4 regions of the Bradyrhizobium septentrionale genome follow, and region 4 is predicted to be linked to each of the others. Evidence: riboswitches for the same ligand, from Rfam matches in the RefSeq annotation. Region 4 holds a riboswitch; each other region holds the start of a gene.
What was found. A riboswitch is a leader RNA that binds a small molecule or an ion and turns the genes downstream of it on or off. The one in region 4 is predicted to bind cobalamin.

Region 1 (7,782 bases), 1.3 Mb from region 4:
AATCGATGGAGGCTTGACGAGAGCCAACACAAACATCTGCTCAAGCGTTTTCACGGAGAAACTATCGTCTTTGTCATGCTCCGCGACGACGTTTGCTCGGGATATCTCGATCTTTCCCGAGGAGCCGATGTTTGTGATCAACGATTCCACAGCGGTCGGCCGAACCATTGCCTCATTCACTTGGAGATCGCGCAACTGATGCAACGCCCCCGCCAGAAGACAGACGAGCGCAATAAGAAATGCCACGACAGCGCCAGAGCTGCGCGGATGCAGATTTCTGAACTGGCTCGATCTGGATTTCACTTTGCGGGGGACTCACGAAGTCGGTGTCTAAGAGTAACATGCGCAATCGATGGCGTCGACCGCGCTGCAGCATAACGAGGACGCCGACGATTAGCAGCGATCCCACACCAACGCCATCCCTTTCGAAGCGAGACCACACTCCAATATGAATTATTTCACTCGAACGTGCGAACGATTTTCATTTGCGAGGACCTTCAAAAGGTCATGACGCCAGAATGCTCAGCCTTGTTGCCGGGTTCAACGTGAATGGTTATCAGCGATTCGCCAATTTCCTCCTTAATCGCCTTTTCAAGCCGATCGCAAATGTCATGCGCGGTTGAAACAGTGGTGCTGCCGTCGACGACAAGATGGAAGTCAACAAACGTCATGCGGCCGGCATGTCGGGTCCGTAGATCATGTGCTTCAATCGCGCCCTTCGCCTCGGCCAAAATGATCTCTCTAATTCGTACCAATGTCTCGGGTGCGACTGCTTCATCCATTAACCCGCTGACCGACTCCCACATGAGACCCCAGCCGGACCACAAAATATTCAAGGCAACCGCCGCTGCCAGCGCAGGATCAAGAACGGCCCAACCGGAAATCGCCGCAATCCCTACTCCACCCAGCACCCCAACCGAAGAAAGCACGTCCGTGAAAAGATGGCGCCCATCGGCGACGAGAGCCGGTGATCTAAGCTGCCGCCCTCGACGGATCAAAAGCCATGACCATCCAGCGTTGATGAAACCCGCCACGCCGTTCACCGCAAGGCCCACCCAAGGCGCCTCTAGGAGCTTGTTTGGATAGTCGCTGTTCAAATCTGGTCGGGTCTGATTCAACATTGGGCGATGAGCAAGTATTTTCGGCCTTGGAACATCGATCAGACGCTGCTTCTGCCGCCGAATGTGCAGGACTTCGTGCCGAAAGGCCATGTCTCGCGGTTTATGGTTGATCTGGTGCGGGAGAGCCTCGATCTCAGGGAGATCATGGGCAGCTATGTGAGCGGGCTTGGGCAGCCGCCGTTTGATCCGCGGATGATGGTGGCGCTGCTGCTGCATAGCTATGCGAGTGGGCTGTATTCGTCGCGTCGGATTGCCAAGGCCTGCCGGGAGCGGAACGATTTTGTGATGATCGTGGCGCTGGATGCGCCGGATTTTCGGACGATCAGCGACTTTCGCAAGCGACATTTGAAGGCGCTCGGCGCGCTATTCGTGCAGGTTCTGAAGTTGTGCGAGACGGCCGGGCTGGTCAAGCTCGGTCATGTCGCGCTGGATGGTACGAAGATCAAGGCGAACGCGTCGAAACACAAGGCGATGAGTTATGAGCGCATGAAGAAGCGCGAGGCGGAATTGAAGGCCGAGGTCGCTCGCATGCTGGCGGCCGCCGAGGCGGCGGATGCCTCGGAGGATGAGACTTTCGGCAACAGCGACGAGCTGCCGGACTGGACCGTCGACAAGCAGAAACGGCTGGCGAAGATCCAGCAAGCGATGGCGGCGCTGGAAGCGGACGCCAAACTGGCGGCTGGAGGAAGAGCGCCGCATCGAGGCCGAAAAGGAACAGCAGCGCCAGGCCGAAGGCCGCAAGAAGCCGGGCAAACCGGCGGCGCTGCCATCGGAGGAACCCAATCCCAAGGCGCAACGCAACTTCACCGATCCGGAAAGCCGCATCATGAAGTCGAAGGATGGCTTCGTTCAGGCCTATAATGCCCAGGCGGCCGTCGATGCACATGCCCAGATCATTGTCGCGCAAGAACTGACCCAGCACGGCAGCGATCAGGGCCAGTTGGTGCCCCTGATCGAGGCCATCGAGAGCAATCTTGGCCGCAAGCCGCGGCAGGCCTCAGCGGATTCCGGCTACTGCAGCGAAGCCAATCTCGAAGCGCTCGACACACGCAGCATCGATGGCTATGTCGCGCCCGGACGCGCCAAGCACCCGACAGTAGCGAACGGAAAAGTCGGCGGCCCGCTGACACAGGCCATGCGAAAGAAGATCGACGATGGCGGCTTCGAAACACCCTACCGATTGCGAAAGCAAGTGGTGGACCCGGTGTTCGGGCAGATCAAACAGGCAAGAGGCTTCCGCCAGTTCCTGTTGCGGGGCATCGAGAAAGTGCGCGCCGAGTGGACAATGATCTGCACCGTCCATAACCTCCTCAAGCTGTTCAACCTCGCAAACGCAGCCTGAGCCTGCTACTCTACAACAAATGCCCGTCACGAAAACATATCTGGACGGGCTCCTAGTCTGACTGAGTCACAAAACCGCCGGCCAGAATCAGCGATGGATGAAGCACGGACCATCAGTCGAGAGGCCGACATGAGCGGGCGTGGCACCAAGACGAGCGAGAAGCGATTTGCGACGTATTTGGAAGGGCTTGCCAGTGTCATCGGTCATGCTGATCGGAAGGCGCCGCTGCGCGACTATTGCGTCGGCCTGATGGCCTGTGGCGGTCGCAAGAGCGTGGAGCCGATGGCGGCGGTGACAGCTCCGGAACGGACGGCCGCCCAGCATCAATCGCTGCTGCATTTCGTCGGCAGCGGCGCCTGGTCGGATGAGAAGGTGCTGGGCAAGGTACGTGAGATGGTCCTGCCGGCGATTGAACGCCAGGGCCCCATCGAAGCCTGGATCATCGACGATACCGGATTTCCCAAGCAGGGGCGACATTCAGTTGGAGTTGCACGGCAATATTGCGGGCAGCTCGGCAAGCAGGATAATTGTCAGGTGGCGGTGTCACTTTCGATTGCCAACCACCACGCCAGCCTGCCTGTCGCTTATCGCTTTATCTTCCGAAGGAATGGACTGAGGACTGCGATCGGCGGCGCAAGGTGGGCATTCCTGCCGAAGTTGGCTTCCGGACCAAGCCGGAGATCGCGCTGGAGCAGTTGCGGTGGGCTGCGCGAGCGGCCTTCCACGCGGTGTCGTACTGATGGACGCGGGCTATGGCAATAACAGCGACCTGCGCACGGAGATCACGGCGCTGGGATTGACCTATGTGGCGGGTCTTCTGTCGAGCACAACGGTATGGGCGCCCGGTACCGGTCCCTTGCCGCCGAAGCCATGGTCGGGCCGCGGCCGTCCACCGAAACTGATGCGTACCGTCAGCATCAGCCGGCCGCCGTCAAGGCGCTCGCGATCGGCCTGCCGGCCAAAGCTTGGCGCACCATCACGTGGCGGCAAGGAATGAACGAAAAGCTGACCTCGCACTTTGCCCGCGTGCGGGTCCGTGCCGCGCATCGTGATTATTGGCAAACCACCCGGCGATTGGAGGAATGGTTGCTGATCGAATGGCCAAAAGGCGAGGACCAGCCTACCAAATACTGGCTCTCGACATTGCCGGAGGATGTGGCATTCCGGACTCTCGTTGAGACGGCTAAATTGCGCTGGCGCATCGAACGCGACTATCAGGAACTCAAGCAGGAGGTCGGGCTCGGCCACTTCGAGGGACGCGGCTGGCGCGGCTTTCATCGTCACGCAACAATGTGCATCGCAGCCTACGGATTCCTGATCTCCGAGCGGGAGACGATTCCCCCCTCAGGCACTCGGCACGCCCGGCCGATCCTGCTCGATCGCATTCCCGCAGATTACAGACCCCGCGGATTTGGCGCTGCGGACCCAACGTCACATTCCAAATTCGATCGCGACGATGCGACGGCGCCTCGAACATGGGCTCGTCCGAACGCTGTCGAGATGTCCTTGTTGTGCGATCAAGTTCGACCACTAGACAGATCATCGTTTGTGACGCAGTAGGACTAGGGACGTTAAAAGGAAATCGCAGCAGCCCGCTGCCAAAAAGATCCAGGTGCATTCGGATTCGCGGACCCGCTCGCAGCTCGGATCTGAGATCATTGAATGCGCATCTAACTGGTGGCATGTGCCAAGTCTCACTTGGCACGTCTTCGATTCGATCACCACGCGGGCTGTATCTCTATGTGGCGCCGAACATCGGCTCACCCATCATCAAGCTCGCTCATGGCCTCATCCATATCCGACTGGGAATCGCTTATGACTTGCGTGGCGACGGAAACGAGAGCCTTTTCGAATGCTCGGCGCAGTAGCGCTGCACGCGTGTCATCGCCGCCGCTCTCGGCGGTGTCGGAGGGGGCGCCAACCTGCGGCGCTGTTGCATTAATATCGGCTGCGTTCATGTCGTAACACCCGGATAGCGGCGTCGCCGCGAGATGACCTATCCGCTTCATGCTAGCAGGGGCAGCTTGCGAAAAGCTGACTAAGATCGAGCCTCCTTGGCGGCTTCATCCATGACCACGCAAGTGAGGACAACCGCTGTGCCGGCAAGGTCATTACTGCGATCGGAGCTCTGGTAAATCATGGCGCCAAAACACTTGGCCACGTCAGCAAGCGCGACGGCGACTGTTGCGCGTTGAAGGCTCAGTGGTACCACAAGCATTTGTGGAGCTATCGTGCTCGATCTGGCGCGCGCGGCAAGCCACCGAGATCGCACGATCATGGCAGGGACGCACCTCACGCCAGTTCCACAAGAAGAGCAACACCTTGCTGGCGCAGCTCGATCGCATTCTCGACCGCTTTGAATTGCAAGCCAAACGTTGCGCGTCATGAGATTATCCCTCGCCAGCATCGCCCAGAACCTTCGCCGAACGGATTCCTATCCAACGCGGACTCGCATAGGCACCCGTCATCGCGACGGAGCATCGAAATCAAAATGCTGCCACTCTTTTCACGGAATGGGCCGAAGCAGGGGGGGGGCATTTGCTCGAACAGAGCGTTGCGGGCCCGGACCCGGAGCGGACGTGGCGTCCTGCGTCTCGACTCCCCTGGCACAAGCCTTGACGAATCTCGACGCGCGGCGTCTGTATGTAGATCTGCCACGGTCTTCCATTCTGCATCTAGTAGGATGGAAGCTAAGAGGGAACCCGGTGCGCCGGTAACGGCTATTCCGGGGCTGCCCCCGCAACTGTAAGCGGCGAGCGGTTGTCATAATGGTCACTGGCCGCGACAGCACCGGGAAGGCCGACAGCCGCAGCGACCCGCGAGCCAGGAGACCTGCCGCGACAGAATAGAACGTCCTCGGGCGGGGTGCCCCGTGCGTCGCTTGCAGCCTGGGACGTTTGACCCGTCTCCTCGCAAGTCGTGCGCGTGGCTTCACCCCCTAACATCGCGGGGTTGCCGATGTCGCCGTCTTACGATTTCAATCAGCATGGTCATCTAATTGAGTGGCCGAGTGTGCGGCCGTGGCCGGCGCGGCCAAAGTCTGCCACGCCTCAGCGGTGTGTTGTGCCGCCGCCGTCATCGGCTCCGCTGCCGCGGCCTCTCGCGCCATTGCCAAAGCCGTCCGATCTCACGCTCGATCGATCGCGCGACGGCCTGCTGACCGCGTTCGGCAAGCTAACGCTGACCGATCGCTATCTGCTCGTCGGCGAAAGCATCCAGGACATGTTCGCGCGGGTGTCCTGTGCCTTCGCGGACGATGTTGCGCACGCCCAACGTCTCTATGACGCGATGTCTCGGCTGTGGTTCATGCCAGCCACGCCGGTGCTGTCCAATGGCGGCACCACGCGCGGCCTGCCAATCTCGTGCTTCCTTAACTCGGTGTCGGACTCGCTCGAAGGAATCGTTGGCACCTGGGACGAAAACGTGTGGCTTGCCTCCAACGGGGGCGGTATCGGCACGTACTGGGGCAATGTTCGCTCGATCGGAGAGAAGGTGAAGGGCGGCGTCAGCTCAGGCGTCATCCCGTTCATCCACGTCATGGACGGCCTGACGCTGGCGATCAGCCAGGGCTCGTTGCGGCGCGGCTCGGCGGCGGTCTATCTCGATATCCAGCATCCCGAGATCGAGGAGTTTCTCGAGATCCGCAAGGCGTCCGGCGACTTCAACCGCAAGAGCCTCAACTTGCATCACGGCATCAACCTCACCGACGAGTTCATGCGTGCCGTGGGCGCCGGCACCGCGTTCGCTCTGCGCAGCCCGAAGACGAACGAGGTCGTCCGCGAGATCGACGCGCGACAGCTATGGCAACGCATTCTTGAGAACCGGTTGCAGACAGGCGAGCCTTATCTCTTGTTCATCGACACCGTGAATCGCGCGCTTCCCAAGCACCAGCGCGAGCTCGGTCTCAAGGTCTCGACCTCCAACCTGTGCAGCGAGATTACGCTCCCGACCGGCATCGACCATCGCGGCGAGGAGCGCACCGCGGTGTGCTGTCTGTCATCGCTCAACCTCGAGACCTGGGACCAATGGAATGAGGAACCCGGCTTCATCGAGGACGTCATGCGCTTCCTTGACAACGTGCTCACCCACTTCATCACGACGGCGCCGGAGGGTATGAAGCGGGCCCGCTACGCCGCCCTGCGCGAGCGCTCCGTCGGACTTGGCGTGATGGGCTTCCACTCGTTCCTCCAGGCGAATGGCATTCCAATGGAGAGTGGCTTGGCGAAATCATTCAATCTAAAGATGTTTCGGAAGATCCGGGGTGATGCCGACGCGGCATCCGTCGCCCTTGCTCGCGAGCGTGGCCCGTGCCCGGATGCCCTGGAACGTGGCGTGATGGAGCGCTTCAGCCAGAAGATCGCGATCGCGCCGACTGCTTCGATCAGCATCATCTGCGGCGGCACCAGCGCATGCATCGAGCCGATCCCGGCCAACATCTACACCCACAAGACGTTGTCTGGTGCCATCTCGGTACGTAATCCTCATCTGACCAGGGTACTGATCGCCAAGGGCGCCGACACCCCGGTGACCTGGCAGTCGATCATTGCGCAGGAGGGTTCGGTCGCCCATCTCGACATTCTGTCGGAACACGAGAAAGCGGTGTTTCGCACCGCCTTCGAGGTCGACCAGCGCTGGATCGTCGAGCTTGCAGGCGACCGGGCCGCATTCATCTGCCAGAGCCAGTCAATCAACCTCTATCTGCCGGCCGAGGTCGATAAGTGGGACCTCCACATGCTGCACTGGACGGCGTGGAAGCGTGGGGTGAAGAGCCTTTATTACTGCCGTTCAAAATCGATCTCGCGCGCGGCGTTCGCCGGCAAGATCGTCGACGATGACGAGGCCGCGCCGCGGCAGCCGCCTGCGCAGCGCGCCGATTATGAGGAGTGCCTCGCATGTCAATGATCGATCTCTCGTCTGTCGATCCGCGCACGCTGATCGGCAAGGGGCGCGTTGGTCTCCTTGACTCGACGGGCAGCTATGACGTTGATCGCTACGCTTGGGCCTACGAGTTCTGGAAGCGTCAGCAGCAGACGCATTGGATGGCCGAGGAGGTGCCGCTCGGCAACGACCTCAAGGACTGGGCGTCGGACCGCGTCACCGCCAGCGAGCGCGCGCTGCTCACCCAGATCTTTCGCTTCTTTACTCAGTCGGACATCGAGGTCGGTGACAATTATCTCAAGCGATACATCCCGATTTTCCAGCCGCTCACCGTCCAGATGATGATGGCGGCCTTCACGAACATGGAGACGGTCCACATCGACGCCTATGCGCTGCTGCTCAAGACGCTCGGCATGCCCAAGACCGAGTTCGAGGCATTTC
Region 2 (7,782 bases), 3.9 Mb from region 4:
TGATCCAGGGATGGCCGGTCTCGAACAACATGGTCAGCATCTTGCGCCAGAGGTCGGTGGCGCGGACCTGCTTGAACACGCGGATCTCACCCCTCGCCGCCTTGGCTTCGTAGAACGCATAGCGTTCCGCGAACGGCTTGCCGTAGAGGTCGTGCAGATCGGGCGTCTCGTCCGGCGAGAACAGCGTCCATTCGCCGTCGGCGGCGACGCGCTGCATGAACAGGTCGGGCACCCAGTTGGCGGTGTTCATGTCGTGGGTGCGCCGGCGGTCGTCGCCGGTGTTCTTGCGCAGGTCGAGGAATTCCTCGATGTCGATGTGCCAGGTCTCAAGATAGGCACAGACTGCGCCCTTGCGTTTGCCACCCTGGTTGACGGCGATCGCGGTGTCGTTGGCGACCTTGAGGAACGGCACCACGCCCTGGCTCTCGCCATTGGTCCCCTTGATGTGGGCGCCCAGACCGCGCACGCGGGTCCAGTCGTTGCCGAGGCCGCCGGAATACTTCGCCAGCAGCGCGTTGTCCTTGACCGACTTGAAGATGCCATCGAGATCATCGGCCACGGTGGTGAGGAAGCACGACGAAAGCTGCGGCCGCAGCGTACCGGAGTTGAACAGCGTTGGCGTCGAGGCCATGAAGTCGAACGATGACAGCAGATTGTAGAACTCGATGGCGCGCGCCTCGCGGTCGATCTCGCGCACGGCAAGGCCCATCGCGACGCGCATGAAGAATGCCTGCGGCAGTTCGATGCGGTTGCCGCGCTCGTGCAGGAAATAGCGGTCGTAGAGCGTTTGCAGGCCAAGGAACTGGAACGACAGGTCGCGCTCCGGCTTCAGCGCCGCCGCAAGCCGGGGCAGATCGAATCGTGCGAGGTCAGCGTCGAGCAGTTCGGCCTTGATGCCGGTCCTGATATAGGCCGGAAAATACTCGGCATAGCGCGTCGCCATGTCGGCCTGCGAGGCGTTGGCCGGCGTGCCTTCGACATAGGACAGCACTTCGGTGCGCAGCTTGTCGAGCAGCAGGCGCGCGCTGACATAGGCGTAATTCGGCTCCTGCTCTACCAGAGTACGGGCGGCCATCACGGACGCAAGCGCAAGTTCGTCCTGGCTGATGCCGTCGTAGAGATTGCGATGGGTTTCGGCGAGCACGGCGGCGGCGTCGACGCCTTCGAGGCCGGCGCAGGCTTCGTTGGCGATCAGAGCAAGCCGCGCATTGTCCAGCGGCACCTTGCTGCCGTTGGCGAGCGTGACGTTGAATTGCGGACCGGCCTGCGGCTTGACGGCCTCCTGCTCGGCACGCTGCCGGGTGCGCTCGTCGCGGTACAGCACGTAGGCGCGCGCCACCTTGTGGTGCTCGCTGCGCATCAAGGCCAGTTCGACCTGATCCTGCACGTCCTCGATATGGAAGGTACGGCCTTCGCTCATGCGGCGCGACAGCGCGGTGACGACTTCCGCCGTCAACTGCTCGACCACTTCATGGACGCGACGGGAGGCTGCTGCGGTGTGGCCCTCGACCGCGAGGAACGCCTTGGTCATCGCGACCGAAATCTTGCTGGCGTCGAAGCGCGACACCGTCCCGTTGCGGCGGATCACCTGCATCGGAAGCTCGGCTTCCGGCGCGGCATGTGAATCTGGACGCAACTGAATGACTGGAGTGGCTTTCGCCAGTTCGCGATCGAGAGACAAAGACATCGGCAGGCCCCGTGGTAGAAATGCAGTTGTTATGGGGGCTGGATTTGCGACAGGCGCCAGATCGCATGGCCGGCGAACGCCGGGCATGGCAAACGAGCAACCGCCGGACACCCCGCCCGTGGACGTTCTGATGTCACGGCAGGTCTCCTGGCTCGCAGGTCATCGCCACGCCCTGTCTTCCCAATGCGCACGGCGCACCAGTGACTTAAATCGGGAGTGACTCACTGCTTACAGTTGCGGGGGCAGCGCCGGAATCTCGCAGCACGTGCGATTCACCGACTTCCCTCTTAGTCACCAAATCTTGCGATCCGGTGGAACCATGACAGCTATATGTGGTGATATTCGTCCCGAAGTGTCAATGGGCGGTTAATGCCTTTACGCAAAAAACCGCCTCGCAAGACAGTTCGAAGACAACTTGGCCCCGTTATCCACATTGGGGACCGTTTGAACTTCCGTGTTCCTACGGAACGAGACGGGAAAAGGCGCTGATGAGACTGCACCGATTCTGTCGGAGCCCGATAGAGACGTTCTCGACCACGTCGATGCGCAAGCCTGATTCTCAATTCAATCGGACTGACCTGCCGAGGCGGACCCACTCGCAAGATCCGCCTTCCGCCAGTTCTCGATGATCTCCGGGTTTTTCCAAAGCCGTGCGACTACATCGGGTGAATAGGTCCACAGCCGAATTTTCTGGCCGCGATCGATGTAGGAATTGCCAGCAGCCGGAAGGCGACCGTCTTTCGTCCAGCGTTGACGCTCAAGCGGAGTGAGAAGCAGGATCTCTTCCAACATTTTGATCGTGATCTTCTCGTTGCGGAGGCGATCGAGTTTTTCGTCGATGCGCGAGATGAAATCCGAAACGGCGTTCATGTCGGCCATCAAGAAATGCGCGGTGACCCCTCCATCCTTTGTCGGCAAACCGCTTCAGTTGCGTCCTGACCAACCTGATCGATTGACTAGCGCGGCGATGCGAGCCCACGGTCAGATCAGTATTCGGAACAAAGCGCACAGAGATCGCTTCGCCCTCGTGTGTAACGTCCAAATATTGACTCTCGATTGAGCGGACAGTCCCCACGGTCAATACCCCACGACACAAAGGTAATGAAAATCATAGTTTCACGATCGGGATAGAGACAGCAGTAATCTTCGCCAGCCAATTAGAATTCCCGTGATCGAAAAAAGGAAGCCCAGCGTACAAAGCCCGACGACGATCAGCGTACGGGTTGCCGGGTGCTGCACGAGAACCGGAAAATCAAGCGTGTGAAGCGCTTGGTAAGCCCAGCGATACGCGCGACGCGAGGAGTCCAGGCGCTGCAACACCATGCCGTTGACGCTGTCGACATCGAACCAGACGTCGCCGCATATCGTACGATAGACAGGCGCCGAAGGGAGTTGTGATGCAGCCTCATAGGCGTCGTCGGCCGGCACGGCCCCCGGCGCGCCGCATCCAGGCGCCAAGCGCGACATCAGGCCGGTGACATCGTCCGCACCCAGAAGGCCGGTCGGATCAGATGCCGCTACGCCCGACCGAACCAGCATCTGTTTGTCGAGCGCCACGCGGTCGCGCCGAAACTGCTGTCCGCCAAATGCGAACCACTCGACTTCACGTGCACCTGGCGAGACCGGGGGCCAAATTGACGATGCCAGGCCCGCAATGTCGACCCCGGTGACCGCTACCGCCGCTTCAGCGTCAGTCAATTGCCCGCGCGAAAATAGCCGTCCATGATCCATCGAAAGCCATCCGCTGACGATCCACGTGAGCAGGAAAACGGCTGCTGCCAGTCCGACGACATGATGTAAGGCGTGCCAGCCGCGATACGGCGTCGTCAGGTGGCCCTGCCGCCGCTTCAGACGTGCGATACCCAGGATCGCGCCAAGCAAGGCGGCGATCGACGCCAGAAACGATGCCGTCCAGACCACCCAATCCCATGCAGCCCAATTTCGCCGCAGAACCGTTGGATAACTCCAGTGCAACACACTGCCCGCGTAATTCCATAGCCGCTCGCGGGAGTTCGTGACCAGCACCACCTCGCCGGTGTTCCAGGCCACGTAGAGTTCATCGCCGTCGGCGTTGCCGAGCGCGACGCGAAACAGCGGCCGATAGCGATCGAAACCGTTCGGCACGGACCACTGATCGTAGTCGTTAAGGCTGACCGATAGGGATGGTGCCGTCATCCCGCGGTTGCGGGCATACCGATCGACGACGGCCCGCGCAGCGTCAGGCGATACGATCGCGGCATCCTTCGCATCGATTGCATTCACTGACCTCGCGGCCGATCGGCCGGAGACAATGTAGACTGGACCGTCCGACCGCTGAACCAACCGTACACGCAACACATCGGCGACGCCGGCGGCCTTGATGGCGTCGGCCGGCCCGATCAAGTTCTTGGCGTCGATCGGAGAGAGGCCCGCGAACCGGTCCGCTTCCTTCAACGACGGAAATGGCACGAAGTGCATCACCATTCCCGTCGCGAACCACATCGCAAACAAAAGTGCGAACGCGAACCCCAACCAACGATGGAGCAGGACAATCGCGCTCAGCATGCCGAAGTCTCTCCCTTTGAAGGCAGCGGATGCTTCATAGGTGCGTAAGGCTTCCGGCAGTAACCGGATGTGCCGTGAGTTTCGAAATACCGGTTAGATTAAAGTTTGGTGGTTTACACACTAGTTTTTTCTGAAATGCTTAGATAATGGAGCCGCGGGACACGCCGAAAACGGTTGCCCAGGCCAGCCCGGCTAGGAGCACCAGCATCAACCCGATCTTCGACCAGATGCGGTGGTTGTTTTCGTCGGCTGATATCTCGCGCCACTTCCAGCGGGGAAGAGATTCCACATCACCGACCGTCGTCGCGCGGTCGTTAGCGATTAGAGGCACGAAATATTTTCGCCACACGTTATGAAATTCTTCCGTCTGATTTTTAAAAGCGAGAAAGCGGCGCGAGTCAGTGCCTGCTACCCCGTTGAGCCCTTCGTTGACTAGAATCGCAGGCGACAAAAAGCCGATCTTGTCGACCAGGTCTTGCTGTCGCAACAATTGGCGATCGAAATTCTTGAGCAACGGTTCGATCTGCTCGTCCACCCGCTGTTTTGCGAGGAAGAACGCCCACATTCGAGCCGGAATCTCGATGTGGCCATCTTTGATCAGCAAGGCGTCCGGATCCGAGGCATAGCGATAGTCAGCGCTGTACAGATTCTCGTATTCGCGAAGCGCTTCGGCTGTGACGACGCGCGTGCGACTGGCGAGTTCGGTGCGCGATGGCGCCGGATACAAAGTACGCGACATGGAGCGATCCTTTCTATCCGGATCAGATATTTCTCGGCGCACCCCGGACCTACGAGATGGAAGCATCTTTTAAATTCCGAGGATGAGCGGCGCACTATTCTCGATGAACGGGCCTTGTAGGTCTGGCTTGGATAGGTACCGCAGTGCGACCTCTTTGTCGGCGACTACAGAATGTCATCAATGATGCCGTTCACGACGTCGCATACGGCGCGAAGCGGGAGCGCGTCTCGTCGATCTGAAGCGCACGGCCGATTGGCGGGAATGCCCGCTGCGCGCATTCCGGGCGTTCGCAGACCTTGCAGCCCATCCCGATGGGCGTCGGCACCGAGGGATCGGACAAGTCGAGCCCCTGCGAATAGACGACGCTGCCGGCGTGGCGAATGTCGCAACCCAGCGCGACGGCGAAGGTTTTGGCCGGCGCCAGATATCCGCCGCGCCCATGCGACACGGTTCGCGCGATCCAAAGATACGTCCGTTCGTCGGGCATCCGCGCCAACTGCGTGAGTATCCTTCCGGGGTTGGCGAACGCCTCGTAGACGTTCCAAAGCGGGCACGTCCCGCCTACACGAGAGAAGTGGAAGTCAGTCGCGGACTGACGCTTTGAGATGTTGCCTGCGCGATCGACCCGAATGAAGAAGAAAGGAACGCCGCGCGCGCTGGGACGCTGCAACGTGCTCAACCGATGGCAGATCGTCTCAAATCCGACGTCGAATTGTTGCGTCAGAAGTTCGACGTCGTAACGCCTTTGCTCTGCCTGTTCGAGAAATAGCGCATAAGGCAGCACGAGCGCGCCGGCGAAATAGTTGGCCAGGCCGATGCGAGCAAGGCCCCGCGCTTCCTTGCTGGTCAGGCCGGCCTTGTCGACTAGTGCGTGAAGCTCGCGATCGAACGACAACATCGCAATCTGCGTGCCCAACTGGAACGCCTGTTGTCCCGGATGGAGGCGCCGAGACAGATGTAGGGTCTTCGTCTGGCCGTCGAACCATCTCTGCGTACCGGCGGCGATATCATCCACGCCGTCGAGCACGATACGCACGCCAAAATCGCTTTCGAGGTGAGAAGCGAGTGCCGATGCCGCCTGCCCTGCCTTCAGGTTGATCTTGAGGGCAATCTGCTCGGCGGTCTCGTCCAGCTCGGCGATGTAGTTGTGATTGGCGTAAAAGAAGTCGCGGACCTCCTCGAATGCCGTCGAGGGCAGCATGGCGGCATCCGCTTGCCTGTCTTCCCCAAGGCGCGCCGCCAGCGCGGCGGCCTGCTCTACCGCCTGGCGCGATCTGCGATGCAGCCCGACCAGGGCGCGGCCGACCGCTGGCATGTTGAGCGCAATTTCCCGGACTTCAGCGGTGGCGATGGTCTCGCCGAGGGATGGGTCTGACAGCACTTCCTTGAGGTCGGACATCAACCGCGCTTCGTCGCCTTCGGCAAACATCTGGAGATCGAGACCGAAGGCCGAGTTCAGCGCGAGCAAGACCGGAAGCGTCAGCGGCCTTTGGTTATTCTCCATCTGGTTCAGATAGCTCAGCGAGATGCCGAGCTTGTCCGCGAGGGCAGCCTGGGTAAGTCGGCGTTCTTCCCGCAGGCGTTTCAGCCGCACACCCATGAAGGTCTTTTTCATCACGGCGCCTTTGCAAACTTTGCAAACCGAAGAGAAAACCTACGCAAAACTACACTTTTTCAGCCATTTTCAAGCGAAGGAGTTTGCAGATATTGCGAAGTCGCCACCGAATAGCAAGCCCTTTGGATTGTCCCATGCTGGCACATGCTGTGAAGACCAGCCCTCGGGCGAAACCCGATTTGTCGAAATCGTGTTTCCCGACCTCGCCAATCACTATGGCACGTTGTTCGGCGGCAACGCTTTGAGCCTGATGGGCAAGGCCGCGTTCGTCGCCGCCACCCGTCACGCCCGCCGAAACGTCGTCATGGCCACGTCCGACAAGATCGAATTCCACGAGCCGATCCGGGTCGGCGAATTGATCGAGCTGATTGCGCGCGTCGATCGCGTCGGCAGAAGTTCGATGACGGTCGCGGTCGAGATGGTCCGTGAAAACCTGATGAGCGGCCAGCGCCAATCCGTCATTCGGGGAACGTTCGAGATGGTTGCCGTAGACGCCAACGGGCGTCCCGCCGCAATCGAGTCAACAAGCCACCACACGTCAGAGGAAGCCGTTTCGTGAAGCACCACAAGGTCCGTACCTACAAGTCCGCCGAACATCTAGCCTGCGCCGATCAACTGGCGTGGAAGATCGCGTCCGTCGCTTCCGATCCGGTCCGGATCGAAGACCCCGTCATCGACATGATCGGCAATCGCATCATCGACAACGCCGCGGTTGCGGCTGCTTCGATCGCGCGGCACCCAGTCGTCAGCGCCCGTGCCCAGGCGGAGGCGCATCCGCGGCAGCCCGGCGCGACCATCTTCGGCCTACCGAGCAGCCAGAAATATTCGCCGGAATGGGCGGCGTGGGCCAACGGCGTCGCCGTCCGCGAGCTGGATTTCCACGACACCTTCCTGGCCGCCGACTATTCGCATCCCGGCGACAACATTCCACCCGTGCTCGCCGTCGGCCAGCACTGTGGTGCCTCGGGGGAAGATCTGCTGCGCGGACTGGCTGCGGCGTATGAAATCCAGGTCGATCTGGTGAAGGGCATCTGCCTGCACGAGCACAAGATCGATCATATCGCCCATCTCGGCCCGTCGGCGGCCGCCGGAATCGGCGCCCTGCTCGGCCTTTCGACCGAGACGATCTACCAAGCCGTGCAGCAAGCGTTACACGTCACCACGACCACCCGTCAGTCGCGCAAGGGCGAGATTTCG
Region 3 (7,782 bases), 110 kb from region 4:
GCGAAGTGATCGAGCGCCTGCAGGCGGTCTATGCCATCGAAGCAGAGATCCGCGGCAGCAATGCCGAGCAGCGGCTGGCCACCCGCCGCACCAGGTCCGCTCCATTGATGGAGGCGCTCAGGACGCGCCTGACCACAATGGTCGGCCAGCTCTTCTCCCAATCGAAGCTGGCGGAGGCCATCAACTACGCACTCAATCACTGGGACGGGTTGACGCTGTTTCTCCGCGACGGCCGTGTCGAGGTTGACAGCAACACAGTCGAGCGTTCCATGCGCCCGATTGCGATGGGAAGACGCAACTCATTGTTCAGCGGCAGCGAAGGCGGCGCCGAGAGCTGGGCGATCCTGGCGTCGCTCGTGAACACGGCAAAACTCCATGAGCTCGACCCGCAGGCCTACCTGGCCGATGTGCTGGAGCGCATCGTGTCCGGGCGAACCAAGAGCCATCAGCTGCACGAGCTGCTCGCCTGGAACTGGAAGGCGGCGCGCCGGCGCACACCGCAGGCAGCGGCATGAGCCCACGTCGCCATAAAGCAGCATCGTCGATGCCGTCAGCCGCGATGCCGCTTGCGGACCTCGAGCGATGGCTCCAGGCTCGCATCGATCGCCATCCTGCCGCCACTAGCATTCCCATGCTCGACGGCTATGCTGCCGCGATCGTAGCCGGACCGGTCTCGATGAGCCCGCTCGATTGGATCTGCCCGCTGCTCGCGATCGATGCCGACGCGTTCAACCATGGCGGCACGCCGGAGTTCGCCGCGATCTCCGCCGTTGCGCTGCGCCACAACGACATCAGCAACACCCTCTCGACTGCCCCCGATCGGTTCGAGCCGATACACCGGCGCAACCCCAATGGCGACGTCGATCCGCGTCCCTGGTGCCAGGGTTTCCATGCCGCGATGCGGCTCAGGCTGTCGGCGTGGGCGCCGATGCTGGACACCAGCAATGTCAATCACGGCCTGCTTCTGCCCATTCTGTTGCACTGTCGCGACGATCAGGGGCAGCCGATGCTCGGATCCCCCCGAAGCGGCCGCGAGACTGCCGACTTTCTGCGTAACGCCTACGCCGATATTCCAGCGGTCGTCGAGGCCATGCGCCAATATTGGATGCCGATCCGCTACCCACGCGCCCGCTGATCTCCGCAGACGTGGGAGCTCATACCGGTTACACAAGATCAGACTTCACTTTGGTACATCAGCCCCGTGGGCGGGTGTTCCCCCGTTATGATTTTCGAGCGGCGTGGATGATGCCGCTTGAGTCCGCTGTGCCGCCGGAAGCCGCAGCAGAGGACTTCCGCGAACCTCCAAGATGTATGAACGGACGCATGCTGTTCCGGTTGCCTACATACGGCCGAAAGCCGCCCACACCCCGTCCTCGCCGTCCCAGCTGCCTCGGCTCGCCGCCTTGGAGTACTCCGTGGCGCGCTGCTCGAAGAAATTGGCGTGCTCGACCCCATTGAGAATCTCGACGAGCCAAGGCAGCGGATGCGGCTTGAGCTGCGTGAACCCATCCTCCTCGGCCTTGAAGAAGCCGAAAACCGGGGCAATCCGGAGTTGGGTCAGTCGCCAGTCGGCGACATAACGGACGTAGGCGTGGATCTGCTCAGGACGCATGCCCTCGATCTTGCCCAGGCCAAAGGCGAGATCGACGAAGTTCTCCTCCAGCTTTACCATCGTTCTGGCGACATCGACGATGTCGTCACGGACCGAGCGCGTCACGGCGCCGGTCTCGCGGTGCCATTCGTGAAACAGCTTGATGACGCCCTCGCAGTGGAGACTCTCGTCGCGCACCGACCAGCTTACGATCTGTCCCATGCCGTTCATCTTGTTGTGGCGCGGAAAATTGAGCAGCATAGCGAAGCTCGCGAACAACGCCATGCCTTCGGTAAAGGCGCCGAACATAGCCAGGGTGCGCGCGACATCGGCCACGGTGTCAACGCCGAACTCGTGCATGTAGTCCGCCTTGGCGCGCATTTGCGCATAGCTGCGAAATGCCTCGAACTCGGTCTTGGGCATGCCGAGCGTCTTGAGCAGCAGCGCATAGGCGTCGATGTGGACCGTCTCCATGTTCGTGAAGGCCGCCATCATCATCTGGACGGTGAGCGGCTGGAAAATCGGGATGTATCGCTTGAGATAATTGTCACCGACCTCGATGTCCGACTGAGTAAAGAAGCGAAAGATCTGGGTGAGCAGCGCGCGCTCGCTGGCGGTGACGCGGTCCGACGCCCAGTCCTTGAGGTCGTTGCCGAGCGGCACCTCCTCGGCCATCCAATGCGTCTGCTGCTGACGCTTCCAGAACTCGTAGGCCCAAGCGTAGCGATCAACGTCATAGCTGCCCGTCGAGTCAAGGAGACCAACGCGCCCCTTGCCGATCAGCGTGCGCGGATCGACAGACGAGAGATCGATCATTGACATGCGAGGCACTCCTCATAATCGGCGCGCTGCGCAGGCGGCTGCCGCGGCGCGGCCTCGTCATCGTCGACGATCTTGCCGGCGAACGCCGCGCGCGAGATCGATTTTGAACGGCAGTAATAAAGGCTCTTCACCCCACGCTTCCACGCCGTCCAGTGCAGCATGTGGAGGTCCCACTTATCGACCTCGGCCGGCAGATAGAGGTTGATTGACTGGCTCTGGCAGATGAATGCGGCCCGGTCGCCTGCAAGCTCGACGATCCAGCGCTGGTCGACCTCGAAGGCGGTGCGAAACACCGCTTTCTCGTGTTCCGACAGAATGTCGAGATGGGCGACCGAACCCTCCTGCGCAATGATCGACTGCCAGGTCACCGGGGTGTCGGCGCCCTTGGCGATCAGTACCCTGGTCAGATGAGGATTACGTACCGAGATGGCACCAGACAACGTCTTGTGGGTGTAGATGTTGGCCGGGATCGGCTCGATGCATGCGCTGGTGCCGCCGCAGATGATGCTGATCGAAGCAGTCGGCGCGATCGCGATCTTCTGGCTGAAGCGCTCCATCACGCCACGTTCCAGGGCATCCGGGCACGGGCCACGCTCGCGAGCAAGGGCGACGGATGCCGCGTCGGCATCACCCCGGATCTTCCGAAACATCTTTAGATTGAATGATTTCGCCAAGCCACTCTCCATTGGAATGCCATTCGCCTGGAGGAACGAGTGGAAGCCCATCACGCCAAGTCCGACGGAGCGCTCGCGCAGGGCGGCGTAGCGGGCCCGCTTCATACCCTCCGGCGCCGTCGTGATGAAGTGGGTGAGCACGTTGTCAAGGAAGCGCATGACGTCCTCGATGAAGCCGGGTTCCTCATTCCATTGGTCCCAGGTCTCGAGGTTGAGCGATGACAGACAGCACACCGCGGTGCGCTCCTCGCCGCGATGGTCGATGCCGGTCGGGAGCGTAATCTCGCTGCACAGGTTGGAGGTCGAGACCTTGAGACCGAGCTCGCGCTGGTGCTTGGGAAGCGCGCGATTCACGGTGTCGATGAACAAGAGATAAGGCTCGCCTGTCTGCAACCGGTTCTCAAGAATGCGTTGCCATAGCTGTCGCGCGTCGATCTCGCGGACGACCTCGTTCGTCTTCGGGCTGCGCAGAGCGAACGCGGTGCCGGCGCCCACGGCACGCATGAACTCGTCGGTGAGGTTGATGCCGTGATGCAGGTTGAGGCTCTTGCGGTTGAAGTCGCCGGACGCCTTGCGGATCTCGAGAAACTCCTCGATCTCGGGATGCTGGATATCGAGATAGACCGCCGCCGAGCCGCGCCGCAACGAGCCCTGGCTGATCGCCAGCGTCAGGCCGTCCATGACGTGGATGAACGGGATGACGCCTGAGCTGACGCCGCCCTTCACCTTCTCTCCGATCGAGCGAACATTGCCCCAGTACGTGCCGATACCGCCCCCGTTGGAGGCAAGCCACACGTTTTCGTCCCAGGTGCCAACGATTCCTTCGAGCGAGTCCGACACCGAGTTAAGGAAGCACGAGATTGGCAGGCCGCGCGTGGTGCCGCCATTGGACAGCACCGGCGTGGCTGGCATGAACCACAGCCGAGACATCGCGTCATAGAGACGTTGGGCGTGCGCAACATCGTCCGCGAAGGCACAGGACACCCGCGCGAACATGTCCTGGATGCTTTCGCCGACGAGCAGATAGCGATCGGTCAGCGTTAGCTTGCCGAACGCGGTCAGCAGGCCGTCGCGCGATCGATCGAGCGTGAGATCGGACGGCTTTGGCAATGGCGCGAGAGGCCGCGGCAGCGGAGCCGATGACGGCGGCGGCACAACACACCGCTGAGGCGCGGCAGACTTTGGCCGCGCCGGCCACGGCCGCACACTCGGCCACTCAATTAGATGACCATGCTGATTGAAATCGTAAGACGGCGACATCGGCAACCCCGCGATGTTAGGGGGTGAAGCCACGCGCACGACTTGCGAGGAGACGGGTCAAACGTCCCAGGCTGCAAGCGACGCACGGGGCACCCCGCCCGAGGACGTTCTATTCTGTCGCGGCAGGTCTCCTGGCTCGCGGGTCGCTGCGGCTGTCGGCCTTCCCGGTGCTGTCGCGGCCAGTGACCATTATGACAACCGCTCGCCGCTTACAGTTGCGGGGGCAGCCCCGGAATAGCCGTTACCGGCGCACCGGGTTCCCTCTTAGCTTCCATCCTACTAGATGCAGAATGGAAGACCGTGGCAGATCTACATACAGACGCCGCGCGTCGAGATTCGTCAAGGCTTGTGCCAGGGGAGTCGAGACGCAGGACGCCACGTCCGCTCCGGGTCCGGGCCCGCAACGCTCTGTTCGAGCAAATGCCCCCCCCTGCTTCGGCCCATTCCGTGAAAAGAGTGGCAGCATTTTGATTTCGATGCTCCGTCGCGATGACGGGTGCCTATGCGAGCCCGCGTTGGATAGGAATCCGTTCGGCGAAGGTTCTGGGCGATGCTGGCGAGGGATAATCTCATGACGCGCAACGTTTGGCTTGCAATTCAAAGCGGTCGAGAATGCGATCGAGCTGCGCCAGCAAGGTGTTGCTCTTCTTGTGGAACTGGCGTGAGGTGCGTCCCTGCCATGATCGTGCGATCTCGGTGGCTTGCCGCGCGCGCCAGATCGAGCACGATAGCTCCACAAATGCTTGTGGTACCACTGAGCCTTCAACGCGCAACAGTCGCCGTCGCGCTTGCTGACGTGGCCAAGTGTTTTGGCGCCATGATTTACCAGAGCTCCGATCGCAGTAATGACCTTGCCGGCACAGCGGTTGTCCTCACTTGCGTGGTCATGGATGAAGCCGCCAAGGGGGCTCGATCTTAGTCAGCTTTTCGCAAGCTGCCCCTGCTAGCATGAAGCGGATAGGTCATCTCGCGGCGACGCCGCTATCCGGGTGTTACGACATGAACGCAGCCGATATTAATGCAACAGCGCCGCAGGTTGGCGCCCCCTCCGATACCGCCGAGAGCGGCGGCGATGACACGCGTGCAGCGCTACTGCGCCGAGCATTCGAAAAGGCTCTCGTTTCCGTCGCCACGCAAGTCATAAGCGATTCCCAGTCGGATATGGATGAGGCCATGAGCGAGCTTGATGATGGGTGAGCCGATGCTCGGCGCCACATAGAGATACAGCCCGCGTGGTGATCGAATCGAAGACGTGCCAAGTGAGACTTGGCACATGCCACCAGTTAGATGCGCATTCAATGATCTCAGATCCGAGCTGCGAGCGGGTCCGCGAATCCGAATGCACCTGGATCTTTTTGGCAGCGGGCTGCTGCGATTTCCTTTTAACGTCCCTAGTCCTACTGCGTCACAAACGATGATCTGTCTAGTGGTCGAACTTGATCGCACAACAAGGACATCTCGACAGCGTTCGGACGAGCCCATGTTCGAGGCGCCGTCGCATCGTCGCGATCGAATTTGGAATGTGACGTTGGGTCCGCAGCGCCAAATCCGCGGGGTCTGTAATCTGCGGGAATGCGATCGAGCAGGATCGGCCGGGCGTGCCGAGTGCCTGAGGGGGAATCGTCTCCCGCTCGGAGATCACGAATCCGTAGGCTGCGATGCACATTGTTGCGTGATGATGAAAGCCGCGCCAGCCGCGTCCCTCGAAGTGGCCGAGCCCGACCTCCTGCTTGAGTTCCTGATAGTCGCGTTCGATGCGCCAGCGCAATTTAGCCGTCTCAACGAGAGTCCGGAATGCCACATCCTCCGGCAATGTCGAGAGCCAGTATTTGGTAGGCTGGTCCTCTGGAAATCCGGTATCGTCGATGATCCAGGCTTCGATGGGGCCCTGGCGTTCAATCGCCGGCAGGACCATCTCACGTACCTTGCCCAGCACCTTCTCATCCGACCAGGCGCCGCTGCCGACGAAATGCAGCAGCGATTGATGCTGGGCGGCCGTCCGTTCCGGAGCTGTCACCGCCGCCATCGGCTCCACGCTCTTGCGACCGCCACAGGCCATCAGGCCGACCCAATAGTCGCGCAGCGGCGCCTTCCGATCAGCATGACCGATGACACTGGCAAGCCCTTCCAAATACGTCGCAAATCGCTTCTCGCTCGTCTTGGTGCCACGCCCGCTCATGTCGGCCTCTCGACTGATGGTCCGTGCTTCATCCATCGCTGATTCTGGCCGGCGGTTTTGTGACTCAGTCAGACTAGGAGCCCGTCCAGATATGTTTTCGTGACGGGCATTTGTTGTAGAGTAGCAGGCTCAGGCTGCGTTTGCGAGGTTGAACAGCTTGAGGAGGTTATGGACGGTGCAGATCATTGTCCACTCGGCGCGCACTTTCTCGATGCCCCGCAACAGGAACTGGCGGAAGCCTCTTGCCTGTTTGATCTGTCCGAACACCGGCTCCGCCACTTGCTTTCGCAATCGGTAGGGTGTTTCGAAGCCGCCATCGTCGATCTTCTTTCGCATGGCCTGTGTCAGCGGGCCGCCGACTTTTCCGTTCGCTACTGTCGGGTGCTTGGCGCGTCCGGGCGCGACATAGCCATCGATGCTGCGTGTGTCGAGCGCTTCGAGATTGGCTTCGCTGCAGTAGCCGGAATCCGCTGAGGCCTGCCGCGGCTTGCGGCCAAGATTGCTCTCGATGGCCTCGATCAGGGGCACCAACTGGCCCTGATCGCTGCCGTGCTGGGTCAGTTCTTGCGCGACAATGATCTGGGCATGTGCATCGACGGCCGCCTGGGCATTATAGGCCTGAACGAAGCCATCCTTCGACTTCATGATGCGGCTTTCCGGATCGGTGAAGTTGCGTTGCGCCTTGGGATTGGGTTCCTCCGATGGCAGCGCCGCCGGTTTGCCCGGCTTCTTGCGGCCTTCGGCCTGGCGCTGCTGTTCCTTTTCGGCCTCGATGCGGCGCTCTTCCTCCGCCGCCAGTTTGGCGTCCGCTTCCAGCGCCGCCATCGCTTGCTGGATCTTCGCCAGCCGTTTCTGCTTGTCGACGGTCCAGTCCGGCAGTTCGTCGCTGTTGCCGAAAGTCTCATCCTCCGAGGCATCCGCCGCCTCGGCGGCCGCCAGCATGCGAGCGACCTCGGCCTTCAATTCCGCCTCGCGCTTCTTCATGCGCTCATAACTCATCGCCTTGTGTTTCGACGCGTTCGCCTTGATCTTCGTACCATCCAGCGCGACATGACCGAGCTTGACCAGCCCGGCCGTCTCGCACAACTTCAGAACCTGCACGAATAGCGCGCCGAGCGCCTTCAAATGTCGCTTGCGAAAGTCGCTGATCGTCCGAAAATCCGGCGCATCCAGCGCCACGATCATCACAAAATCGTTCCGCTCCCGGCAGGCCTTGGCAATCCGACGCGACGAATACAGCCCACTCGCATAGCTAT
Region 4 (7,782 bases):
GCCTGGCCGCTGCCCGATGATGCCACCTCGCATCCGCGTTCGGCCGGCTGCTTCACCCGTTTCATCCGCGAATGGGTGCGCGAGCGCCAAAAAGTGTCGCTGCTCGAGGGCATCCGCAAATGCGCGCTGATCCCGGCCGAGATTCTGTCGGCGAGCACGCCGGCGATGCGCGCCAAGGGCAGGTTGCAGGCCGGCGCTGACGCCGATGTCGTGGTGTTCGACTTCGAGACCTTGAGCGATCGCGCGACCTTCTCCGCGATGAACCGCCCGGCGGAGGGCGTGCGGCACCTCGTGGTCAGCGGTCAGCCGCTGATCAACGACGGCGTGCTCGATGTCGCGGCGCGGCCGGGCCGGCCGGTGCGCCGGCCCGTCGCCGGAGGCTGACGTGCCGGTCCCGATCCTGCTGGTCGCGGGCTTTCTCGGGGCGGGCAAGACCACCGTCGTGAACCATCTGCTGGCGCATGCGGAAGGGCGGCGCATCGCGGCGGTGGTGAATGATTTCGGCGCGATCAATATCGACGCGGAGCTGATCGCCGGCGCCAGCGATGGCGTGGTCAGCCTGAGCAATGGCTGCATCTGTTGCACGCTGGAGGGCGATCTGCTGCGCACGCTTGCAAGCTTGCTGCGGCGTGATCCCCGTCCCGAGTTCATCGTGATAGAGACCAGCGGGATCGCCGATCCCTCCGACATCGTCCGCAACCTGATGGATCCCGTGATCTGGAAGGAAGCGCCGCTGGAGACCGTGCTGTGCGTGGTCGACGCGACGCAGCCTGCGACGGCGCTGGACGATGCGCTGCTGCGGTCGCAACTGCGGGCGGCCGATGTGGTGGCGCTGAGCAAGGTCGATCTGGCTGATGCCACCGCGCGCGCCGCGATCCGCGACGCCGTACGCGCGGTGCGTCCGGCGGCGGTGGTGGTCGATGCGCTGCATGGCGAGGTGCCGGCAGAATTACTGTTTCCGGCCGATCTCGATCATGTGCCGGCGCCGCGCGAGACCTTGCCGCGACGGCCGGTGTCTGACCGGTTCGAAACGCTGAGCTGGACGTCGGAGCGGCCGGTGCGGTTGCCGCGCTTGCAGCGGGCGATCGGCAGGCTGGCGCCGAAGCTCGCGCGAGCGAAGGGATTGTTCGAGACGGTGGAGCAGCCCGGACGGCTGACGGTGTTTCAACTCGCCGGCGGACGCGCGACCTTGGCTGCGGGCGGCGTGCCGGCACCCGGCGTGCCGCGAACGCGAATCGTGTTCATCGCCGAGATGGGTGCGCTGTCGTGGGCGGAGATCGATGAGGTGATGCAGGGATGCGTCGAAGCCGAGTGATGCGAACTTACGTTTCCCGTCAATCTGAGGTGCGAGCGGAGCGAGCCTCGAAGGATGCACGGCCCGGCTGTTGGCCGTCGATCCTTCGAGACGCCGCTTCGCGGCTCTTCAGGATGACGGGTCAGGAAGTCTCCGCGTCAGCGATACAGGCCGTGTGTCATCGCCGCAGCACCATCCCGCAAAGCACGTGCGCGACAATCGCGCCGAATTGACAGCCCATCCCGCACCACCTATCGTTTCCGCCGACGGTTCCCTTCGGGGATCAAAAGGGAATGCGGTGCGAGGGTAACCCCAATGCCGCAGCTGTCCCCGCAACTGTAAACGGCGAGCCTTTCGTCAATTTGCCACTGGGCCATTCGGTCCGGGAAGGCGTCGACAGGCGACGACCCGTGAGCCAGGAGACCTGCCGTCAGTCGTGGTCACACGCGAGCACATCGGGCGGGGGCGTCCTGGTGGGATCGGAGCACTGCCTTTTGGGCAATGCGCCAGTCCGCGTTCGCGGTGACGTGCCACGTTACCGCGAGTCCTTTCATGTCTCCGTCTTTTCCCGTTGCGCGCCGCTGGCGCCTCGGTCTCGTTTGCTCCCTGTCATCGCTGCTGCTGCCGGCTGAAGGTGAAGCACAAACACCGCCACCAACCAGGCTCGATCCGATCGAGGTCTCGCCCTCGGCATCCGCAAAGCCCAAGCCCGCGGCGCGAAGCAACGACTCGGCGTCGTCGTCGCGGTCACGCTCCAGACCCGCACCGGCCGCCGCAGCCGGCAACACGCCGCGCGCCGCAGCGTCGGGCGCTTCGGGGTCGGCATCGCCGACGCTCAACGCCACCACGCCGGGTAGCACCGGCAGCCGTCTGAATCTAACGCCGCTGCAAACGCCGGCGAGCGTCGAGATCATCACGTCGCAGACCATCGCCGAACGCGGCCAGCATAATGTGACCGATGCCGTCACCCAGGACGCCGCCGGCTTCACCGCATTGTCGGCGCCCGGCAATGGCGGTCTGTCATTCAGCACCCGCGGCTTCGCCGGCAGCAATTCAGTGATGACGCTGTATGACGGCACGCGCTTCTACATCGGCTCGGGGACCCTGACGTTCCCGTACGATACCTGGTCGACGCAACGCATCGAGGTGCTGCGCGGCCCGGCCTCGGTGCTGTACGGCGAAGGCGCGATCGGCGGCGTCATCAACGTGATCCCGAAGAAGCCGCAGGGCACGCCCTACAACGAGGCTGAGGTCTCGCTCGACAGCAACATGACGCGGCGGCTCTCGGTCGACAGCACGGGGCCAATTAATCCCAATGTGTCCTACCGGATCAATGCCACCGGCAACATGTCGGACGGTTGGGTCGATCGCGACAAGACCTCGAATGCGGCGGTCTCGGCCGCGGTGCACGTGCAAGCGTCGGAGAATCTTGCCTTCACGCTCTCCGAGGACTATGGCGACCGCAGCCCGTCGCGCTATTTCGGCACGCCGCTGATCAACGGCGCGATCCAGGACGCGCTGCGCTTCAAGAACTACAACGCGTCGGACAGCACCATCCGCTATCAGGACAGCTGGACCCAGTTCAAGACCGAATGGGACGTCGCCGACGGCATCAAGATCAACAACACGCTGTATTACCTGACCAGCGAGCGGCATTGGCGCGACATCGAGAGCTATACCTGGAATCCGAAGACCAACTTGATCGATCGCGGCAACTATATCGAGATCTTCCACGACCAGAAGCAGGCCGGCAACCGGATGGACGCGACCTTCAGCGGCCACATCTTCGGCCTCGAGAACCGCTTCGTTGCGGGATTCGACGTCAACCACATCGACTTCACCCACACCAACAACTCGCCGTTTGGCGGCGCGTCGTCGGTCAACCCCTACGTCTTCGATCCCGGATCGTTCTTCGCGACGACGACCGCGACATCGCCCGGCTTCAATGCGATCGTCAATCAATACGCGCTGTTTGCGGAGGATCGTCTGTCGCTGACCGATCAATTGTCTGTTGTCACCGGCGTCAGGTACGATCGCCCCGAGGTCGACCGCACCGACTATCGGACGCCGTCGAACAGTTTCGACGTCGCGCTCTCGGGCACCAGCTGGCGCACCGGGGTGGTCTATGAACCGATCAGGAACCTCGCGTTCTATGGTCAGTATGCGGTCGGCGTCGATCCGGTTGGCAATCTGATCTCGCTGTCGGCCACGCAAAAGACCTTCCAGCTTGCCACCGGCAGGCAGACCGAGATCGGAGTCAAGCAGTCGTTCCTGGGCGGGCGCGGCGAGTGGACGCTGGCGGGCTATCAGATCGTCAAGAACAATTTGCTCGTTGCCGATCCGAACAACCCCGCAGGCCTCGCATTGCAGGTCGGCCAGCAATCATCGCGCGGCGTCGAGGCATCGGTCGGACTGGCGTTGGATTATGGCTGGCGTATCGACGCCAATGTCGCGCTGCTGCAGGCGAAGTACGACAACAACAGCCAGCTGGTGAGTGGAAAGCTCGTCAGCTATGCCGGCAACGTTCCGATCAACGTACCGCAGCAGGTGTCGAACATCTGGTTGACCTGGGACTTCGCATCCAACTGGTCGGTCTATGGCGGCGTCCAGATCGTCGGCCAGATGTACTCCGACCTTGCCAACACCCAGTTGCGGCCGGGCTACAATGTGGTCAATGGCGGCGTCAGGTGGAAGCCGGATGACCGCACCACCGTTGCGTTCCGCGTCTACAATCTGTTCGACAAGGTCTACGCGGTGACGTCGCCCTATGCCGGGCAGTGGCTGCTGGGCATGCCGCGCACCGCGGAACTCTCCGTCAACGTGAAGTTCTGATCATGCGCAACGCTCTGATCCGGCGAGGGCGGCGATGGCTGTATGTCGTCCATCGCTGGATCGGCATCGCGACCTGCCTCTTGTTCGCGATGTGGTTCATCTCGGGCCTCGTCATGATGTACGTGGTCTTTCCGCGCCTCACCGACGGCGAGCGCCTGGCCGCGCTCCCGGTCATTTCGTGGGGCAAGGTGCAGATCGCGCCTGATCGCGCGATGGCGATCGCAGGCATGGAGCATTATCCGCGCGATCTGCGGTTGTCGATGATGGACGATGTTCCGGTCTATCGCGTGGCCGGCTGGAATGGAGCCGCCGTCATCACGATTTCGGCGATCGACGGCCGCGTCATCGACCGGATCGCGCCGGATCAGGCGCTGGCCATCGCCGGCCATCACCCCAAAGCGGTGCGTCCGCAATTGCTCGACACGGTGACGCGCGATCAATGGTCGGTCACGGCGCGCTTCGATCCGCTACGGCCGCTCTATCTGATCGGCCTCGGCGACGCTGACGGCACCGAACTCTACGTCTCCGCGCGCAGCGGCGAGATCGCGCTCGACACCACGCGGCAGGAGCGCGTCTGGAACTGGCTCGGCTCGATCCCGCACTGGATCTATCCGACCGTGCTGCGCAAGGACGGCCCGCTGTGGCGGGATGTCGTGCTGTGGATTTCCGGCGTGTGCCTCGTGGTCGCGGTCACCGGCTTCTGGATCGGCATTCTCCGGTTGCGATTGATGCGTCGCTACGCAAGCGGCGCCATCTCGCCCTACCGCGGCTGGATGGCCTGGCATCATATTGCCGGGCTGATCGGCGGCATCTGCGTTTTCACCTGGATGTTCAGCGGCTGGCTGTCGCTCAATCCCGGCGGCGCGTTCTCCGGCCGCGGCGTCACCAGGGACATCGCAATCGGCTACAGCGGGCATGACGCGCCTGACATCGCCGCCGGCTTCCAGTCGTCGCCGTCGGTGCCGGCCGTGGAGGCGCGCTTCGTCTGGATCGGCGGACACAAGCTGATGATGCTTGATGACAGCAATGGCCGTCGCAGCCTCGCCGATCCCGCGACCGGCGTGCCTGTAACTCTATCGCGTGACGAGATCATCGCAGCCGCCCGGCGCGCGGTGCCCGGAGCTGCCATGAACTCGGCCCAACAGCTCGATGAACCCGACGCCTATTGGTACACGCTGCACAACATGCGCGAACTCCCCGTGCTGCGGACCGGCTTTGATGATCCCGCGCAAACCTGGCTGCACATCTCTCCGGTCACTGGTGAAATTCTCGACCGCAGCGACGACAGCCGCCGCTCCTATCGCTGGCTGTTCAACGCGCTGCACAGCCTGGATTTCCCGCTGCTGCTGCGCATCTCGCCTGCACGCGATGTCGTGGTGTGGCTGCTGTCAACCGTCGGCACGATCGTCTCGATCAGCGGCATCGTGATCGGCTGGCGCCGACTGCGTCGCCGGCCGCTACGACGGAGACGCGTGTCTCCCTTGGCGCCTATACGGGAAGCTACTTGACCGTCAGGTGCACGTCCGGCGCCGGCGGGCCGGGGACCCATCCCAATGCAAACCGCTGGCCGGCGATGATCTCATTGCGCGAGAGTTTTGATGCGACCGCATCGCGGAAGCGGAGATAGGCTTCGCGCTGCCGCCCGCCGGTGCGGGCCGCCGCCAGATTGAGCCATTTGTAGGCCAGCACGAAATCCACCGGAACGCCGTGACCCTTGTCGTACGTCAGGCCGAGCATGGCTTGCGCGAACGGGTCGCCTTGCACGGCGCCGCGATAGTAGAGATCGGCGGCGGCGTCATAGGCCTGCGGCACGCCAAAACCGTGCTCATACATGAAGCCGAGCAGGCCGAGAGCGCGTGCATTGCCGCGCTCGGCGGCCGGCGCGAGCTCCCGAGATGCTCTGACATAATCGCCGCGATGGAAGGCGGCCGTTCCGCGCGCAAGGCTGTCGGCGCTCGCGACGGATGCGGTCATCGCCCAGAGCGCGACCGCAAGCGAGGCGCAGAGGCCGGTTCGCAGCGCGCGCATGCGGAGCATCCAGTTGCCCGGCTCAGTGGAAGCTGGTGGTGATCGGCGCATTGGTCGATGTCGTGGCGATGCTGCCGCGCAGTTTCGATCGAAGCTCCTCGGCGACGACCTGGGCGTCGGTACCGTTGCGGATGATCTGCGGGCGGATGAAGATGATCAGCTCGGTGCGCTGGGTGCCGTTGCTCTGATGCCCGAAGGCGTCGCCGAGGCCAGGAATCTGGTCGAGCACGGGAAGCGCATTGCGGTTGCCGCTCTGCTGTTCGCTGATCAGGCCCGCCAGCAGCACGGTCTGGCCATTGGCGACCGCGATCTGGCTCTTGACCCGCCGTTCCGACACCGTCGGCGTCAGGTTTACCGAGCTGCTTTGGGGAACGTTGCTGATCTCCTGCTCGACATCGAGCCGCACGGTGCCGTTGACGCTGACGCGTGGCGAGACCTTCAGGATGATGCCGGTGTTGCGATAGTCGATGGTGTTGACCACCGTGTTGCTCGTGGTCAGCACCGTTGCGCTGCCGGTCGAGACCGGGACGACGTCGCCGACCTGCAGCGTCGCGACCTGGTTGTTGATCACGACCAGCGAGGGATTGGACAACACCTTGACGCTGGTGACGGCATGCAGCGCGTCCAGGATCAGGCTCGGCTGCGTCGCGGAGCCGATCAGGAAGTTGAAGCCCGGGAAGGTCTGGTTGATGAAAGCATTGGTGAGCGAGCCCGCCACCGAGACCGCGCCTGTGGTCGCGTCGGTGGTGGTCGCGGGCGCGCTGGTGGCTTGGGTGCCGAGGATCGAGCCGGTGTTCGGCTTCAGGCCGAGGTTCTGGCTGGTGAGATAGGTCTGCACGCCGTAGGACAGGGTGTTGTTGAGCGTGACTTCGGCGATCGTAGCATCGATGGCGACCTGGAGCTGTGGCTCGTCGATCTGCAGCAGCGTCGACTCGATGATGCGGTAGTTGGCCTGGTCGGCATAGATCAGCAGATTGTTGTTCACGACATCGGGCGTGATGCGGACGTCCTGCAGCACAGGCTGGCCGTTGCCGCCGCCGGCGCCGCGTCCGGCATCCAGCGCGGCATTGTTACCCTGGCCCGCATTGGGATTGTTGGCTTGTCCACCGGCGCCAAATCCCTGGCCCAGGCCTTGGCCGGTCGCACCGGTCCCCGACGTGCCGCGGGATGCGAAGCCGCCCATGCTGGAATTCGAGCCGTTGTTGTTGTTGAGCGACAGGCGGTCGGCGACGCTTGACGTCGACGAGGTGCCGGAGCCCGGCGCGAGCTGGCTGTCGGCACTGTCGAGCAGATTGCCGGAGGAGCCGCCGAGGAACATGTCGGTCAGGACCCGCGCGATCTGGCGCGCATCGCCATACTTGACGCGGTAGACATGGACCGTGGTTCGCGCGGTGTCGTTGCGGTCGAGGCGCTTGATCCAGATCGCGGCCGTGTGCAGCATGTCCGGCTTCTTGGTCACGACCAGCACCGCATTGAGGCGTGCGATCGGCATGAACTTGATGACGTTCTGGCTGAGCCCGTTCTCGCCGGAATCGACGATCTTCTCCAGCTCGGCAATGACAGGCGCGGGCGAGCCGCTCGAGATCGGGAAGATGCCGACGGATTGGCCGCGCATCCAGTCGACGTCG

Region 1: it holds a riboswitch for cobalamin, as region 4 does, so the genes downstream of both, HAP48_RS04525 (ribonucleoside-diphosphate reductase subunit alpha) here and HAP48_RS10475 (TonB-dependent receptor) in region 4, are expected to answer to the same signal.
Region 2: it holds a riboswitch for cobalamin, as region 4 does, so the genes downstream of both, HAP48_RS38465 (ribonucleoside-diphosphate reductase subunit alpha) here and HAP48_RS10475 (TonB-dependent receptor) in region 4, are expected to answer to the same signal.
Region 3: it holds a riboswitch for cobalamin, as region 4 does, so the genes downstream of both, HAP48_RS11020 (ribonucleoside-diphosphate reductase subunit alpha) here and HAP48_RS10475 (TonB-dependent receptor) in region 4, are expected to answer to the same signal.

The regions. Positions count from the first base shown of each region.
Region 1 is NZ_CP088285.1:548,190-555,971, forward strand. It holds gene HAP48_RS04500 (hypothetical protein) at 1-246, opposite strand, end outside; partial or broken gene HAP48_RS04505 (cation diffusion facilitator family transporter) at 498-1,070, opposite strand; partial or broken gene HAP48_RS04510 (IS1182 family transposase) at 1,128-2,463, shown strand; gene HAP48_RS50635 (IS701 family transposase) at 2,557-3,225, shown strand; partial or broken gene HAP48_RS51040 (transposase) at 3,203-3,337, shown strand; gene HAP48_RS50640 (IS701 family transposase) at 3,334-4,023, shown strand; gene HAP48_RS04520 (hypothetical protein) at 4,224-4,421, opposite strand; cobalamin riboswitch at 5,104-5,317, shown strand; gene HAP48_RS04525 (ribonucleoside-diphosphate reductase subunit alpha) at 5,572-7,365, shown strand; gene HAP48_RS04530 (ribonucleotide-diphosphate reductase subunit beta) at 7,356-7,782, shown strand, end outside.
Region 2 is NZ_CP088285.1:7,704,919-7,712,700, forward strand. It holds gene HAP48_RS38465 (ribonucleoside-diphosphate reductase subunit alpha) at 1-1,687, opposite strand, end outside; cobalamin riboswitch at 1,808-2,024, opposite strand; gene HAP48_RS38470 (hypothetical protein) at 2,252-2,566, opposite strand; gene HAP48_RS38475 (PepSY domain-containing protein) at 2,804-4,231, opposite strand; gene HAP48_RS38480 (DUF3526 domain-containing protein) at 4,371-4,796, opposite strand; gene HAP48_RS38485 (short-chain fatty acyl-CoA regulator family protein) at 5,161-6,585, opposite strand; gene HAP48_RS38490 (acyl-CoA thioesterase) at 6,713-7,144, shown strand; gene HAP48_RS38495 (MmgE/PrpD family protein) at 7,141-7,782, shown strand, end outside.
Region 3 is NZ_CP088285.1:1,916,372-1,924,153, reverse strand. It holds gene tnpC (IS66 family transposase) at 1-515, shown strand, start outside; gene HAP48_RS11030 (YecA/YgfB family protein) at 545-1,135, shown strand; gene HAP48_RS11025 (ribonucleotide-diphosphate reductase subunit beta) at 1,340-2,413, opposite strand; gene HAP48_RS11020 (ribonucleoside-diphosphate reductase subunit alpha) at 2,404-4,197, opposite strand; cobalamin riboswitch at 4,452-4,665, opposite strand; gene HAP48_RS11015 (hypothetical protein) at 5,347-5,544, shown strand; partial or broken gene HAP48_RS51060 (transposase) at 5,745-6,187, opposite strand; partial or broken gene HAP48_RS51055 (transposase) at 6,248-6,406, opposite strand; gene HAP48_RS11005 (IS1182 family transposase) at 6,656-7,782, opposite strand, start outside.
Region 4 is NZ_CP088285.1:1,803,561-1,811,342, reverse strand. It holds gene HAP48_RS10485 (amidohydrolase family protein) at 1-384, shown strand, start outside; gene HAP48_RS10480 (CobW family GTP-binding protein) at 386-1,315, shown strand; cobalamin riboswitch at 1,545-1,740, shown strand; gene HAP48_RS10475 (TonB-dependent receptor) at 1,847-4,126, shown strand; gene HAP48_RS10470 (cytochrome b family protein) at 4,129-5,634, shown strand; gene HAP48_RS10465 (tetratricopeptide repeat protein) at 5,627-6,100, opposite strand; gene gspD (type II secretion system secretin GspD) at 6,177-7,782, opposite strand, start outside.